Regions from separate parts of the Streptomyces sp. NPDC051133 genome, predicted to be linked through region 3. Evidence: riboswitches for the same ligand, from Rfam matches in the RefSeq annotation. Region 3 holds a riboswitch; each other region holds the start of a gene.
What was found. Region 3 has a riboswitch for thiamine pyrophosphate ahead of AB0N17_RS04430 (cytosine permease). Riboswitches for the same ligand answer to the same signal wherever they lie in the genome.
Positions count from the first base shown of each region.

Region 1: it holds a riboswitch for thiamine pyrophosphate, as region 3 does, so the genes downstream of both, thiO (glycine oxidase ThiO) here and AB0N17_RS04430 (cytosine permease) in region 3, are expected to answer to the same signal.
Region 2: it holds a riboswitch for thiamine pyrophosphate, as region 3 does, so the genes downstream of both, thiC (phosphomethylpyrimidine synthase ThiC) here and AB0N17_RS04430 (cytosine permease) in region 3, are expected to answer to the same signal.
Region 4: it holds a riboswitch for thiamine pyrophosphate, as region 3 does, so the genes downstream of both, AB0N17_RS16930 (thiamine ABC transporter substrate-binding protein) here and AB0N17_RS04430 (cytosine permease) in region 3, are expected to answer to the same signal.

Region 1 is NZ_JBFBBK010000045.1:38,838-42,661, reverse strand. It holds gene AB0N17_RS34300 (thiazole synthase) at 1-290, opposite strand, end outside; gene thiS (sulfur carrier protein ThiS) at 294-494, opposite strand; gene thiO (glycine oxidase ThiO) at 509-1,669, opposite strand; TPP riboswitch at 1,666-1,777, opposite strand; gene AB0N17_RS34285 (hypothetical protein) at 1,831-2,181, shown strand; gene AB0N17_RS34280 (FAD-dependent oxidoreductase) at 2,214-3,446, shown strand; gene AB0N17_RS34275 (Rv2175c family DNA-binding protein) at 3,603-3,824, shown strand, end outside.
Region 2 is NZ_JBFBBK010000005.1:78,253-82,076, reverse strand. It holds gene AB0N17_RS07965 (YibE/F family protein) at 92-1,504, opposite strand; TPP riboswitch at 1,586-1,764, shown strand; gene thiC (phosphomethylpyrimidine synthase ThiC) at 1,757-3,541, shown strand; gene AB0N17_RS07955 (hypothetical protein) at 3,665-3,824, opposite strand, start outside.
Region 3 is NZ_JBFBBK010000003.1:13,958-17,781, reverse strand. It holds gene AB0N17_RS04435 (serine protease) at 1-395, shown strand, start outside; gene AB0N17_RS04430 (cytosine permease) at 478-1,872, opposite strand; TPP riboswitch at 1,862-1,957, opposite strand; gene AB0N17_RS04425 (TetR/AcrR family transcriptional regulator) at 2,195-2,977, opposite strand; gene AB0N17_RS04420 (VOC family protein) at 3,062-3,451, shown strand; gene AB0N17_RS04415 (CDP-alcohol phosphatidyltransferase family protein) at 3,713-3,824, shown strand, end outside.
Region 4 is NZ_JBFBBK010000014.1:126,678-130,501, reverse strand. It holds gene AB0N17_RS16935 (iron ABC transporter permease) at 1-761, opposite strand, end outside; gene AB0N17_RS16930 (thiamine ABC transporter substrate-binding protein) at 818-1,891, opposite strand; TPP riboswitch at 1,975-2,083, opposite strand; gene rlmN (23S rRNA (adenine(2503)-C(2))-methyltransferase RlmN) at 2,107-3,213, opposite strand; gene AB0N17_RS16920 (hypothetical protein) at 3,350-3,664, opposite strand.

The sequences.
Region 1 (3,824 bases), on a different contig from region 3:
ATCAGGTCCGTGCCCAGCGCCTCCCGGGCGAGCCGCGCGGTCAGCACGGCCTCCCCGGCGGTGAAGCAGCCCGCCGTGTTCGGCAGCACCCGGATGCCCAGCTTCTGCAGCACCGACAGCACCGAGCCGTGCACGGAGGGGTCCACCCGGCGCATCGCGACCGTGGTCAGCTCCGTACCGGAGGCGAGCAGCGCCCGCTCCAGCACCTCCAGGCTGGGCGCGCCGCCCGTGCCCATGATCAGCCGGGACGAGTAGGTCGTACCCCCCAGCACCAGGGAATCGTCGGCCATGGCTCAGCCTCCTTGAACGGCGGTGAGGACTTCGACGCGATCACCCTCCGCGAGCGCGGTGGAGGCCCACTGCGCGCGCGGGACGACGGTCTCGTTGACGGCCGCGGCCACCCCGGAGGGCGCCGGGGTGAGGGTCGTCACGAGCGAGTCGAGAGGGGTGCCCGGGGCGATCTCCCGGCGCTCCCCGTTGACGGAGATCGAGATGGTGACGGACATGCTCATGCGGACTGCTCCAGGAGTACGGCGCCGAAGCGCTGCGGGGTGAACGGGCGGGCCTCCTCCGGCAGCGCACCGCCGGCCAGCACCTGCGCCATGACGTCCCCGGTGACGGGCGTGAGCAGCACCCCGTTGCGGTAGTGCCCGGTGGCCAGCAGCAACCCGGCCAGGCCGGACGGGCCGAGGAGCGGCGCGTTGTCGGGGGAGCCGGGGCGCAGCCCGGCCCGGGTCTCGGTGAGCGGCAGCTCGGTGATGCCCGGCACCAGCTCATGGGCGTCGCGCAGCAGCTCGTACACGCCGCCCGCGGTGACCGTCGTGTCCCAGCCCAGCTCCTCGCTGGTGGCGCCGACGACCAGTTCGCCGTTCTCCCGGGGCACCAGGTAGACCTGGCCGCCGCGGACCACGGCCCGCACCGTCCGGCTCAGGAACGGCGCGAACCGTTCGGGCACCGTCAGCCGCAGCACCTGCCCCTTGACCGGCCGCACCGGCGGCACCAGGGCCTCGGGCACGCCCGCCAGCCGTCCGCTCAGGCTGCCGGCCGCGAGCACCACCTGCCCGGCGCGCAGCCCGGTGCCGTCCGCGGTGGTGACCCCGGCGGCCCGGCCCGCCACCACGTCCAGCCGCTCGGCCCACGCCCGGTGGAACACCACTCCGGTCCGCTCGCACGCGGCCACCAGGGCCGCCGCCAGCCGGCGCGGGTCGATCTGGTGGTCGCCGTCGACCCGCAGCCCACCGCGCACCCCGGGCGCCAGCATCGGCTCCAGGCGCCGGCACTCCCGCCCCGACAGCCACTCGGCGTCGAGCCCGCAGCGCTGCTGGAGGGCGTGCAGTTCCCGCAGGTGGGCACGGTCGTCGGCGTCGAGCGCGACCGCGAGGGTGCCGCTGCGGCGGTAGCCGAGGTCGTGCCCGGTCAGTTCGGTCAGCTCGGCCGCGAAGTCCGGATAGCGGCGGGCGGACTCCAGGTTCAGGGCGAGCAGCCGCTCCTCGCCGTAGTGCAGTTCGGAGACCGCGGCCAGCATCCCCGCCGCGACCCGTGCGGCCCCGCCCCCGGGCTCGGGGTCCACGACGGCCGTGGCGAGCCCGCGCTGCGCGGCGCGCCAGGCCGTGACCAGACCGATGATTCCGCCCCCGACGACGAGGACGTCGGACGTGCGTGACGACATGGGCGTCAGCCCCTCCCTTCGCCGGCATGACCCGGATCAGGTTCGTACGGTCGGAGGCCGCCAGCCTCCCTCTCAGCCCGGTGCGTCCGGGCTCCCGCGAGTGCTTGTACGGTGGCCACCCTAGCCCGCCCCGCTCGCCGCCCGTAAGGGAGCCCCTCGCCGTGCCCCGTTCGCTCGACGGACTGATCCTCGCCCCCGTGGCGGACCAAGCCCCAGGTCAGGTGGGTACCGGAACCCGGTTCGCGTACCACGAGAAGGACGGCGAGATCTGGGCCGGGTACGCGGGCGGCGACGTCGTGCGCGGCCATCTGATCGGCACGCGCGCGGGGGACCGGCTCGACTTCCGGTACGTGCAGTTGCGGACCGACGGCACGACGGCCTCCGGGCACTGCGTGTCGACGGTCGTCGAACTGCCCGACGGTCGCGTGCGACTCGAGGAGGACTGGCAGTGGGAGTCGCGGCCCGGTAGCGGGACGAGCGTTGTGGAACAGGTCACCGAGCACGCCCCCTGACTGACAGTCCGTCACGTGTCTATGGTGATCAGGTGAGCGAGCAGACAGCGGAACAGGGCACGTCACAGGCGCGGCGCGCGGTCGTCGTCGGCGCGGGCATGGCCGGGGTGCAGACCGCGGTCGCCCTGCGGGAACAGGGCTTCACGGGCACCGTCACCATCATCGGCGCCGAGCCGCACCAGCCGTACGACCGGCCGCCGCTGTCGAAGGCCGTCCTGCTCGGCAAGGCCGAGGACTCCGCCTTCGAGGTCGACTTCGAGTCGCTCGGCGTCGAGCTGCGGCTCGGCTGCGAGGTGCTGGGCCTGCGCCCCGCCGCGCACGAACTGGACACCGAGGCGGGTCCGGTGCCGTACGACGTCCTGGTCCTGGCCACCGGCGCCGAGCCGATCACGCTGCCCGGCACCGAGGGCGTCCCCGGGGTGCACCTGCTGCGCACCCTGGACGACGCCGAGCGGCTGCGGCCGGTGCTCGCCCGGCAGCACGACATCGTGGTCGTCGGCGCCGGCTGGATCGGCGCCGAGTTCGCCACCGCCGCGCGCGAGGCCGGCTGCGCGGTGACCGTCGTGGAGGCCACCGACCGGCCGCTCGCCGGCGCCCTGCCCGCCGAGGTCGCCGCCCCCATGGCCGGCTGGTACGCCGACGCCGGCGCCGAGCTGCGCACCCACGCGCGCGTGGAGCGCGTCGAGCCCGGCGCGGTCGTGCTCGACGACGGCACCCGGCTGCCCGCGGGCGCGGTCGTCGTCGGCATCGGCGCCCGCCCCGCCACCGCCTGGCTGGCCGGTTCCGGCATCGAGCTGGGCCCGCACCACGAGGTCCTCGCCGACGCCCACCTGCGCACCAACGTGCCCGACGTGTACGCCGTCGGCGACTGCGCCTCCTTCCCCTCGGCCCGCTACGGCGAGCGGCTGCTCGTCCACCACTGGGACAACGCCCTGCAGGGGCCGCGCACGGTCGCCGCGAACATCCTCGGCGAGACCCCGGCCGCCTACGACCCGGTGCCGTACTTCTGGTCGGAGCAGTTCGGCCGGTTCGTGCAGTACGCCGGTCACCACGCCGCGGCCGACCGCACGGTGTGGCGCGGTGACCCGTCCGGCCCCGCCTGGACGGTCTGCTGGCTCCGTGAGGGCCGCCTGGCGGCCCTCCTGGCGGTGGGCCGCCCGCGCGACCTGGCCCAGGGCCGCCGCCTGATCGAATCGGGCCGCGGCATGGACCCGGAGGCGCTGGCGGATCCGGGACGGCCCCTGAAAGAAGCAACGGCCACCTGATCGGCGCCACCGGAGGACAGCCGTCCCCGGGGGCGAGGGACAGGTCGATGCCGGGGCGTGACCGGCCACGACAGTGCTGCAGCCGGACGACGACCCGTCGCGGCACCCGGCGGAGCGGATCGCGGCCGAACCGGCGGAGCGCCTACCCTTGGTGCCGTGACCGAGATTGACGCAAAGATCGATGCTCTCGTCCCCGCCTGGCTCACCCTCCCCGACATCGCCGAACAGTTCGGCGTCGAGGTGACGCGTGTGCGGCAGCTGGTCAAGGAGGGCCAGCTCATCGCCGTACGCCGCGGTGAGAACCGGGCGCTGCACGTCCCCGCCGCCTTCATCGACGGGGACAAGGTCGTCAAGGGCCTGTCCGGCACCCTGACGCTC
Region 2 (3,824 bases), on a different contig from region 3:
GGGGTCGCGTCGCGAGGCGCTCCGGAGTGCGGTGTGGAACTGTGCAGGAACGCTTCTTCACAGTCTCCGCGGGAGGCCGGCCCCGCCCGGCTCAGCGCTTCCGGCGGCGGCCCCGGCCGCCCCGCGCCGGAACCGGCGGGGCTCCGGCGGCCGCCACGGCCTGCGGGCCGGGCCGGTCGGCCGACACCACCAGTGCGGCGAGCAGTGTGGTGACCGGGACCGAGGCGACCAGGCCGATCGAGCCCACCAGGGTGCGCACGATCTCCTCGGCCACCAGTTCGCTGTTGGCAACGGTCCCCACGCTGCTCTGCGCGATCGAGAACAGCAGCAGCAACGGCAGCGCGGCACCGGCGTAGGCGAGGACGAGGGTGTTCACCACCGACGCGATGTGGTCGCGGCCGATACGGATGCCTGCCCGGTACAGACCGCGCCGGCCCATCGCCGGATTGGCCTCGTGCAGCTCCCAGACGGCCGACGTCTGCGTCACGGTCACGTCGTCCAGGACGCCGAGCGAACCGATGATGACGCCGGCCAGCAGCAGACCGCTCATGTCGATCGACGGATACAGGCCATGGATCAGCCCGGTGTTGTCGTCCGTGTTGCCGGTCAGCGCGGCCCAGCCGATGAACTGGGAGCCGAGCAGACCGATCAGAGACAGCGAGATCAGCGTGCCGAGCACCGCCACCGACGTGCGGGCCGACAGGCCGTGGCACATGTACAGCGCGATCAGCATGATGGCGCTCGATCCGACCACCGCCACGAGAAGCGGGTTCGAGCCCTGCAGGATCGCCGGCAGGATGAACAGCGTCAGAACCAGGAAGCTCACGGCCAGTGCCACGAGTGCCATGACACCCCTCATCCTGCCCACCACGACGACGGCGACCGCGAAGATCCCGGCGAGCAGCGCCATCGGGAACTTCCGGTTCACGTCGGTCACCGCGTACTGGAGGTCCTTCGGCGCCGAGGGCTCGTAGGCGACCACGACCTTCTCGCCCTGGTGCAGCTGCCGGGACTGGTCGGGCTGCACGATCTCGGTGAACGTACGGCCCTGGTCCCCGCCGGTGTCGACCCGGACGGTCGCCTTCCTGCAGGTGCCGCCGGCTTGCCGCCCGGCCGACCCGCCCGCGGCGGTGGAGGCGTCACCGGTCGAGGTGCCACCGGAGGCGTTCACCGACGCGCAGCTCACCTCCACCACCCGAGTGACCGTGGCTTGCTGCGTCTGCCGGTCGAAGCCGACGCCGGTGCGCTTGTGGGGCGGCGCTCCACCGGGCCACAGCACCACCAGACCGGCCACCACCGCCACGGTGAACGGGACCAGGATGGCGGCGATGACCTTGCGGAGGTGCCGTGAGACGGGCGTTGCGGGCCCATGGCTGTGGCTGTGGCTGTGGCTGTGGCTGTGGCTGTGCCCGTGCGGATGCCCGTGCGTCTGCCCGTGGGTTTCGCCCCGTTCCGAGCCGTCCCGAAGGCGCGGCTCGGGAGACTGGTACGGGTACTGCTCCATCCTGGTCACCACCAGATCATCGCAACAACGGCAGAGGGCCCACTGTTCACCGCGCCGCACATGACGCTAGCGTGGAGGCACCTTTGCACACGCGGGAGCTCGGAGCACCGGGCTGAGAGGGCGCTGACCTCCGTAGACGCGATGTTTCACGTGGAACCCACGCGGTTCCACGCAAAAACATCGACCGACGGAAGCCGCTGCGTCGACCGCCGAACCTGTTACCGGGTAATGCCGGCGTAGGGAGTAGGTCTGATGACCAACAAGGACGCACGCACGCCTGCCTCTGTTCAGGACGAGATGTCCCAGGAGGCCGGGAAGTCCATCGGCTGGCACAAGGCGTATGTCGAGGGCTCGCGCCCCGACCTGCGCGTGCCGGTCCGTCAGGTGCACCTCACCAACGGGCAGTCGGTCACGCTGTACGACACGTCGGGCCCGTACACCGATCCTCTCGTCGACACCGACGTCCGCAGGGGTCTTCCGCCGCTGCGGGAGAACTGGATCATCGCCCGCGGCGACACCGAGGAGTACGCGGGCCGTCCCGTCCGTCCCGAGGACGACGGAATCAAGCACACCTCGCCGCGCGGCGGCCTGCGCAACCTGGACGCGGTCTTCCCCGGGCGGCCGCGTCAGCCGCGCCGGGGCCGTGACGGCCAGGCGGTGACGCAGCTCACGTACGCCCGCCGAGGTGAGATCACACCCGAGATGGAGTACGTGGCCGTCCGGGAGGACGTTTCCCCCGAGGTGGTCCGCGACGAGATCGCGGCGGGCCGTGCCGTGCTGCCGGCCAACGTCAACCACCCGGAGATCGAGCCGATGATCATCGGCAAGCGCTTCCTGGTGAAGGTCAACGCCAACATCGGCAACTCGGCGGTGACTTCCTCCATCGAGGAGGAGGTGGAGAAGATGACCTGGGCGACCCGCTGGGGCGCGGACACGGTCATGGACCTCTCCACCGGCCGTAACATCCACACGACCCGTGAGTGGGTGCTGCGGAACTCCCCCGTCCCCATCGGCACGGTGCCGCTCTACCAGGCCCTGGAGAAGGTCGACGGCAAGGCCGAGGAACTGACCTGGGACATCTACAGGGACACCGTCATCGAGCAGGCCGAGCAGGGCGTGGACTACATGACCGTCCACGCGGGCGTCCGGCTGCCGTACGTGCCGCTCACCGCCAACCGCAAGACCGGCATCGTCTCGCGCGGCGGCTCGATCATGGCCGCATGGTGCCTGGCGCACCACAAGGAATCGTTCCTGTACGAGAACTTCGAGGAGCTCTGCGAGATCCTCGCCGCCTACGACGTCACCTACTCGCTCGGTGACGGCCTCAGGCCCGGTTCGATCGCGGACGCCAACGACGAGGCACAGTTCGCGGAGTTGAGGACGCTCGGGGAACTCAACCGCATCGCCAAGCGTTTCAACGTACAGACCATGATCGAGGGCCCGGGGCACGTCCCGATGCACAAGATCAAGGAGAACATCGACCTTCAGCAGGAGATCTGCGATGAAGCTCCGTTCTATACGCTCGGCCCGCTGACCACGGACATCGCGCCGGCGTACGACCACATCACCTCCGGTATCGGTGCGGCGATGATCGCCTGGTGGGGCACGGCGATGCTCTGCTACGTCACGCCCAAGGAGCACCTGGGCCTGCCCAACCGGGACGACGTCAAGACCGGCGTCATCACCTACAAGATCGCGGCGCACGCGGCCGACCTCGCCAAGGGACACCCCGGTGCCCAGGAGTGGGACGACGCGCTGTCCGACGCCCGCTTCGAGTTCCGGTGGGAGGACCAGTTCAACCTCGCCCTCGACCCGGACACGGCACGCGAGTTCCACGACGAGACGCTCCCGGCGGAGCCGGCCAAGACGGCCCACTTCTGCTCCATGTGCGGTCCCAAGTTCTGCAGCATGAAGATCTCGCAGGACATCCGCCGCGAGCACGGCGGTAGCCGGTCCGACATCGAGGCGGGCATGGCTCAGAAGTCGAAGGAGTTCGCCGAGGCGGGCAACCGCGTCTACCTGCCGATCGCGGACTGAGGCCCGGGCGTAAGCGGTCCGCGTCTCCCGGTCGGCGTGACGGCATGACGGGAAGCGCGGGCCCTGCCGGCCGGTCGCGGGGCACGCCCGGCCGGGGCCCCTGCCGTGCCGGGGCGCGAGCCGTCACTCGGGCTGGTGCTCCGGACCGCCGAAGTCCGGGCTCGAGTAGTCCGGGCTGGTGAAGCTCGGCCGGCCGGAGGCGGTGCCGTCCTCGGGGCTGCTGAAGCCGGGACGGTCGTAGCCCAGGCGCGGCATGCGGCCGGTCGGGGCCGACGGGGTCGTG
Region 3 (3,824 bases):
TGGACGGTGTCCTGGAGACGTTCCCGCAGGACGGGGAGGTGATCCTCGTCAGCCACAGCCTCGGCACGGTGGTCGGCATGGACCTCACCACCCGGCTCTCGCCGACCATGCGCACGATCCACCTCACCACGGTGGGCAGCCCGCTGGGACTGGACAGCGTGTACAAGAGGCTGCTCATCGACGGGCCGAAGCGCCCCGACACGGTGACGGACTGGCTGAACGCGTGGTACCCGTCGGACGCGGTCACCATCGGGTGCCCGCTGGCCGACGAATGGGCGGGCACAGTGACCGACGTCGCCGTCGTCAACGCCCGCGACAAGGCCCACAACATCATGGAGTATCTCGCCCACCCCGAGGTCGCCGGCGAGATAGGCGCCCACCTCGAGCCCGGCTGATCGCCGTAGCCGGGAGTCGATCGACCAGGGCTTCGAGGACGACGGGAGCGAGATCGAGTACTGCTCCGAGGAGCGGGCGCGGTCAGGCGCGGCGCCGTACGCGCAACGGCGTGTAGACGAGCAGCGCCGCGAGGAACGCCACCGGGTAGGCGAGGTCGGCGCCGTGCAGGGCCCGCGCGACCGGGCCCACATACAGGCTGGTGCTCATGAACGGCACCGCTACGGCGAAACCGACGAGGAAGGCCGTGGGAGCCGGCCACCACGGCTGCGCCTCCTCCGCCGTCAGGTCGACGGGGCGGCCGCCGCGCGCCCGCTTGCGGGCCACCCAGTCGACGATCACGATCGCGACGAACGCCGGGATCCAGTAGCCGACGAACAGCAGCACGTTCTGGAAGCGGGCGGTGGTGTCGGCGGCGTGCATCCAGAGCACCAGCGGGAAACCGAGCACCGCGGCGAGCGCGGCGGCGACCGGCCGCGGCAGCCGCACGCCGACGGTCTGCAGCGCCAGCGATCCGCTGTAGTCGTTCATGGCGTTGCTGCACAGCGCCGCGAGAGCGACGGCGAGGAGTCCGAACGCGCCGAGCGCGCCGCCCCCGAGCAGCCGGTCCACGCCACGGGCGGTCTGGTCGGTGAACTGCGCGGCGCCCCACAGGCCGAGCGCCTGCACCGCGACGAAGGACACGCCGACACCGAGCAGGGTGTACCAGAACATGCGCGGACGGGACGCCGTCCGTGGCAGGTAGCGGCTGAAGTCGCTGGCGTAGGGGGCCCACGAGAGGGCGAGGCTCAGCGCGACGGTGCAGGTCAGCACGAACGCGCCCGCCCGGTCGGCGCCGTGCGCGGTCGCGGCCGTCGCGGGCTGGGTGCCGTGCGTGAGCTTCACCGCCAACGCGACGAGCGAGGCGGCGAGCGCGAAGGTCATCACCGTCTGCAGGCGGTGGATCGCCTCGTAACCGATCACGCCCAGCGCCCCCTGGGCCGCCAGCATCACCAGGACACCCAACCAGAACGGCCAGCCGAACAGTTGGGCCAGCGCGTCCCCGCCGAACAGACCGATCAGCGCGTCCCAGGCGATGGACGACAGCCACTGCAGGGCGCCCGGCAGAGCGACGGCCCGTCCGAAGGCCAGCCTCGCCAGCGGCAGCTGGCCCGCCCCGGTCTGGCTGCCCCAGGTCCCCAGGTAGGCCGTGGGCACGGCGCCGAGCAGGGTGCCGAGCACCACGGCGAGCAGCGCGGTGGCGAAGTCCAGTCCGAGGGCCGCTCCGACGGTGCCGGTGAACACGCCGGTCATGGTCAGGTTGGGGGCGAACCACACGGTGAACAGCCGCCGGGGGCTGCCGTAGCGAGCGTCCTCGGGCACCGGCGTGATGCCGCGCGCCTCCACCCGCAGGTCCCCGGGGGCCGTCGGCATCCGGCCGTCGAAGACGCCCCGCGCTTCGGCGACGGTCGTCTCTTCATGGGCATACGGCAACGACATACGACATCCCTCCGCCAGTCCTAACTGGTTCAGGTTCAACGGGTGTGATCTCAGCCCCCGTGCGGGGGCACCCCGTGTCCAGGTACGCCGGCCAGAATAGCCCGTTCCGGTGACCGGTTCCGGCCAGGGCCGGGGCGGGAGGATCTGTCGCACCGCGTGACCGCGTGACTTCGGAATCGGTACCAGGGCGTCGGCGGTTTCGCTGCGAGGACCCGGCTCGACCCCGGCAGGGCGGTCAGGGCGAACGCCCACGGATACCCCGAACGCTCCGCCACGAGCCCGGCGCCCGCGGCGCCGGCCTGCCCCGGCTCCGGGTGTGGCGTCAGCCGGCGGTGTCGGGGTTTCGGTTGCGGTCGATGAGGACGGCGAACGCGTCGAGGATGCGGCGCAGGCCGAACGCGTAGGTGTGGTCGGGGTCGTAGGCGGTGCCGTGTGCGGTGCCTGACGCCGTGCCGACGCGGACGGCCGTCGGGTAGGCGTTCGCGTCGAGGACCCGGGCGAGCAGCGGGGCGTTGACCTGCCACCACTGCTGGGCGCTCATGGCGCTGTCGTGGCGGGCGGATCGGGCGTCGGCGGCGGCGCGGGCTGATGCCTGTACGAAGGTGAGCAGGTGGTTCAGGCAGTCGTCCAGCTGCAGGTCGCTGAGCCCGAGGCCCTCGAACGCGGAGAGCTCGTGCTCGTACTTCCCCATCAGTCCCGGTCCCAGCGGGGGCCTGGAGGTGGAGACGGCCGCGGCCCAGGGGTGGCGTTCGAAAAGTGCTCTGTTCTCGTCGGCGACGGCGGTGACGCGCTGCTGCCAGGACAGCCCGGCCGTGTCCGGTCGGGGCATGCGGGCGTAGGCGGCATCCAGCATGAGGTCGAGAAGTTCGGCCTTGGCCGGCACGTAGGTGTAGAGCGTCATCGGTACCACGCCGAGTTCCTTCGCCACGCGGCGCATCGTCACGGCGTCCAGGCCCTCGTTGTCGGCGATGGCGGTGGCCGCCTCGACCACCGTGTCGATACTCAGCCCGCGCCGCGGCCCGCGGCCGCCCGCAGGGGCGAGGTCACGCCACAGCAGTTGCAGTGTGCGGGCCGGGTCGCCCGCGCTCGTTCGTTCTGTCGGCACGGGGCAAGTCTCTCCCACCGATTCGGCGTACAATGTACAATGTACATTGTACTGCGTACAGAGAATCGAGCCGAGGGAGCACCAGTGAAGATCACCTCCAGTGCCGTGTCGCTCAACGTCGAGGATGTCGAGGCCTCCAGTGCCTTCCTGCAGCGACATTTCGGGTTTCGCGAGGAGATGGCCGCCGACGGCTTCGCGTCCCTCGGCCGCGACGACGCGGGGATGAACGTCATCTTCCTGCGCCGGGGACTGGACACCCTCCCGGCGGACCAGCGCGACGACCACGCCGCCGGCCTCATCCTCGCCTTCACCGTCGACCACCTGGAAGACGAACTGGAGCGCCTGCGCGCCGAAGGCGTCACGATCACCATGCCCATGACGGAGGAAGAGTGGGGCGAGCGCGCGTTCCAAGTGCGCGATCCGAACGGCGTGATCGTCCAGCTGGTCGACTGGAACGCCGCCTCCGCCCGGTGAGACATCTGCGGCGCCGCGCCCGGGCCCATGCCGAAGACGCCCGGCCACTTTCCGAGAGACAACCCTCGTCGATGAGCGGGAATCCATAGTCGAGCCGATAGCATGTCAAACGGCTCGAGATGGAACGCGCCGTGGATCGCGAGCAGAGCGACGGGGAGTCCCGTGGTCTGACCGGCCTGAAGTCGTGGGGCGAACTGGCACACTGAACGCACCGGAGTCCTGCAAGTGGAGTTTTCAAACGCACTGACGCAGCTCTCGAGGATGCAGAAGCCTGCGCGGGGGATTTCGATCTACTCCCGGTTCGTCAATCGGCCGGCGGGAAAGCTGCTCGCGGCGACGGCACACTGTCTCGGTCTTTCACCGGACCACGTGA
Region 4 (3,824 bases), on a different contig from region 3:
TCCCGCCGCCGTACCGTCCAGGCGTGCACGACGAGGATCGCGCCGACGGCGGCGAACTGGACGAGGGTGAGGACGGCGGCCGTCGACAGATCGAGAACCTCGGAGGTCTGCCGGTAGATCTCCACTTCGAGGGTGGAGAAGGTGGGACCGCCGAGGATCTGCACGATGCCGAAGGAGGTGAAGGTGAACAGGAACACCATCAGCGCGGCGGCGGCCACGGCGGGCGCGAGCGCGGGCAGGGTCACCTTCCGCCAGGCTCGCAGGGGCGAGGCGCCCAGCACCCGGGCGGCCTCCTCCTGACGGGGGTCGAGCTGGGCCCACAGCCCGCCGACGGTCCGCACGACGACCGCGTAGTTGAAGAAGACGTGGGCCGTCAGGATCGCCCACACGGTGGTGTCCAGCCGTACGCCCCACAGCCGGTCCAGCAGCCCGCCGTGCCCGACCAGCGCCAGGAAGGCGCTGCCCACGACGACGGTCGGCAGCACGAACGGCACGGTGACCACGGCCCGCAGCAGCTGCTTGCCCGGGAAGTCGAGGCGGGCGAACACGTAGGCGGCGGGCAGCGCGAGCACCAGGGTCAGCGCGGTGGAGGCGAGCGCCTGCCAGGTGGTGAACCACAGCACGTGCCGGATGTCCGGCTGCGTGACCACGTCCACGATCCGCCCGAACCGCCAGACGCCGTCGGCCTTCAGCCCGCGCGTGACGATCGCGGCGACCGGCCAGGCGAAGAACAGCGCGAAGAACGCGACGGGCAGGGCCATGAGCCCGAGCCGCGCCGCGTTCCCCGTGCGGCTGCCCTCGCGCGGGGCGCGAGGGGCTACTTCAGTACGAGCGAGGTCCACGACTTGACCCACTGGTCACGGTTGGCGGCGATCCTGCCGGGCGCCATGGTCTCGGGGTGCCGGGCGGCCGGACCGAACTCGGTGAACTCGGCGGGCACCGCGGCGCCCTGCACCACCGGGTAGACGTACATCTTCAGCGGCATGTCCTCCTGGAACTCCTTGGAGACCAGGAAGTCGACGAACGCCTCGGCGCCCTTGGGGTTCTTCGCGTGGGCGAGCACCCCGGCGAACTCGATCTGCCGGAAGCAGGTGCCGGTGGCGATGCCGGTCGGGGCGGTGGCGGGCCGCTTCTCGGCGTAGATCACCTCGGCGGGCGGCGAGGAGGCGTACGACACCACGAGCGGGCGGTCGCCGCCGGCCTTCTTGCCCCCGGTGGAGCCGGAGAACTCCTGGGAATAGGCCTGCTCCCAGCCGTCGACCACCTTGACGCCGTTGGCCTTGAGCTTCTTCCAGTAGTCCTGCCAGCCGTCGTTCCCGAACTGCGCGGCGCTGCCGAGCAGGAAGCCGAGGCCGGGCGAGGAGGTGGCCGCGTTCTCGGTGACGAGGAGGTTCTTGTACTGCGGCTTCACCAGGTCGGCGAAGGACTGCGGCGGGGTCAGCCGGTGCTTGCCGAACCAGGCCTTGTCGTAGTTGACGCAGATGTCGCCGTAGTCGACGGGCGTGACCCGGTGCTTGTCCTTGTCCAGCTGGTAGGGGGCGCCGACCTTGTCGAGGCCCTTGGCCGTGTACGGCTCGAACAGCCCGTTGTCGAGGGCGCGGGAGAGCAGGGTGTTGTCGACGCCGAAGAAGACGTCGCCCTGCGGGTTGTCCTTGGTCAGGATGGCCTTGTTGACGGCCTGGCCGGCATCGCCGTCGTTGAGGACCCGCACCTTGTACCCGGACCGCTTCTCGAAGTCCCGCAGCACGTTCTTGGAGACGGCCCACGAGTCGTGGCTGACCAGGGTCACGGTCCGGGAGTCCGCGGACGACGTGCCCTCGCCGGAACCGCACGCGGACAGGCCCATCAGGCCGAGCCCGACCGCCACGGCCACGAAGGTCTTGTTCTGCACTGGTTGTCCTCCTGGGGGTTGGCCAGGAAGAGACGCGGCCCTGCCCGGCCTTTCCGTACGGCAGGCCGGGCAGGGCGCAACAGCTTGAGTGATGACCGAACTTCCTACCCAGAATGACCTGGGCGAGGTTCAGAGGGTCTGCGGCCCTGTCCGCCGCACTCTCAGCGCTGTGGCGCTCCCCTGTCGGAATATGAAGATGTGTGGACCCGGCCAGATTACCGCTCGGTGGCGGCGAGCTGACCGCAGGCTCCGTCGATCTCCTGACCACGGGTGTCCCGGACGGTGACCGGCACTCCATGGGCCGCGATGGCCTCCACGAACGCCTTCTCGTCCTCGGGCCGCGAGGCGGTCCACTTCGAACCCGGCGTCGGGTTCAGCGGGATGAGATTGACGTGCACGGGCTTGCCCTTGAGCAGCCGCCCGAGCCGGTCGCCTCGCCACGCCTGGTCATTGATGTCGCGGATCAGCGCGTACTCGATCGACAGCCGCCGCCCGCTCTTCTCGACGTACTCGAACCCGGCGTCCAGCACCTCGCGCACCTTCCACCGCGTGTTCACGGGGACGAGGGTGTCGCGCAGCTCGTCGTCGGGGGCGTGCAGGGAGATCGCGAGCCGGCACTTGAAGCCCTCGTCGGCGAACCGGTGGATGGCCGGCACGAGCCCGACGGTGGACACGGTGATCCCGCGCTGCGACAGGCCCAGCCCGTCCGGCGTGGGATCGGTGAGCGCGCGGATCGCACCGACGACCCGCTTGTAGTTGGCGAGCGGCTCGCCCATCCCCATGAAGACGATGTTGGACAGCCGCGCGGGCCCGCCGGGCACCTCTCCGTCCCTGAGCGCCCGCATCCCGTCGACGATCTGGTGGACGATCTCGGCGGTGGACAGGTTCCGGTCCAGCCCGGCCTGCCCGGTGGCACAGAACGGGCAGTTCATGCCGCATCCGGCCTGTGAGCTGATGCACATGGTGACCCGGTCCGGGTACCGCATCAGCACGGACTCCACGAGGGTCCCGTCGAACAGCCGCCACAGCGTCTTGCGGGTGGTGCCCTGGTCGGTGGACAGATGCCGTACGACGGTCATCAGCTCCGGGAACAGCGCTTCCTGCAGCCTGCCGCGCGACCCGGCGGGGATGTCGGTCCACTCCTCCGGGTCGTGCGCGTACCGCGCGAAGTAGTGCTGCGAGAGCTGCTTGGCACGGAACGGCTTCTCCCCGGCCTCGGCGACGGCGTCCTTGCGCTCGGCGGGCGAGAGATCGGCGAGATGCCGCGGCGGCTTCTGAGCTCCGCGCGGGGCGACGAAAGTGAGTTCTCCGGGCTTAGGCATGGCGTTACCAGTGTCGCAGATCAAATTCGGTGACCTGCGGCTGCCGCATGCTACGACTGTCGTCAGTAGGCGTCACCGGTCACTGCTGAGCGGCCTCGGACGGCCCAGCGACGGCCCAGGCACGGCCCGACGACGATCACTCGTCGGCTGCCCGCCACTCGTCGAGGCGGACCCTGACCTGGTGATTGTCGGCGTGCCAGAAGACCTCACCACTGACGATGGCCCCGAGGGCCGGGAGGTCCATCCCCTGCGGCATGGACGTGATCTCGGCCAGCGCTATGGCGTTCGGCACGCCATCCATACGCAGGAAGACGCCGAAGGGCTGCCGACCGATGACTTCCCCGGTGATGTGGGTCCCCACGGGCAGTGCCGCGACGGTTGCCGGCCAGCTTTCCAGCACCGTGTCCGCAGCCGGCGCTTCGGGGCCCGTGGGCCACGCGTACTCATCCATCGCCGGATCATGACATCGCGAGCGATCAAGGGCTTAGTACTCCGGCTGTAGATCGTGATCTTCGTAGTACGCGGTCGTCCGGGCCGTCTCTCGTCCCGGGTTGGTCCGACTGGTCGGATCTGACGGTGGGTCGCGCCGGGACGTTCCGGGCGGCGGCACC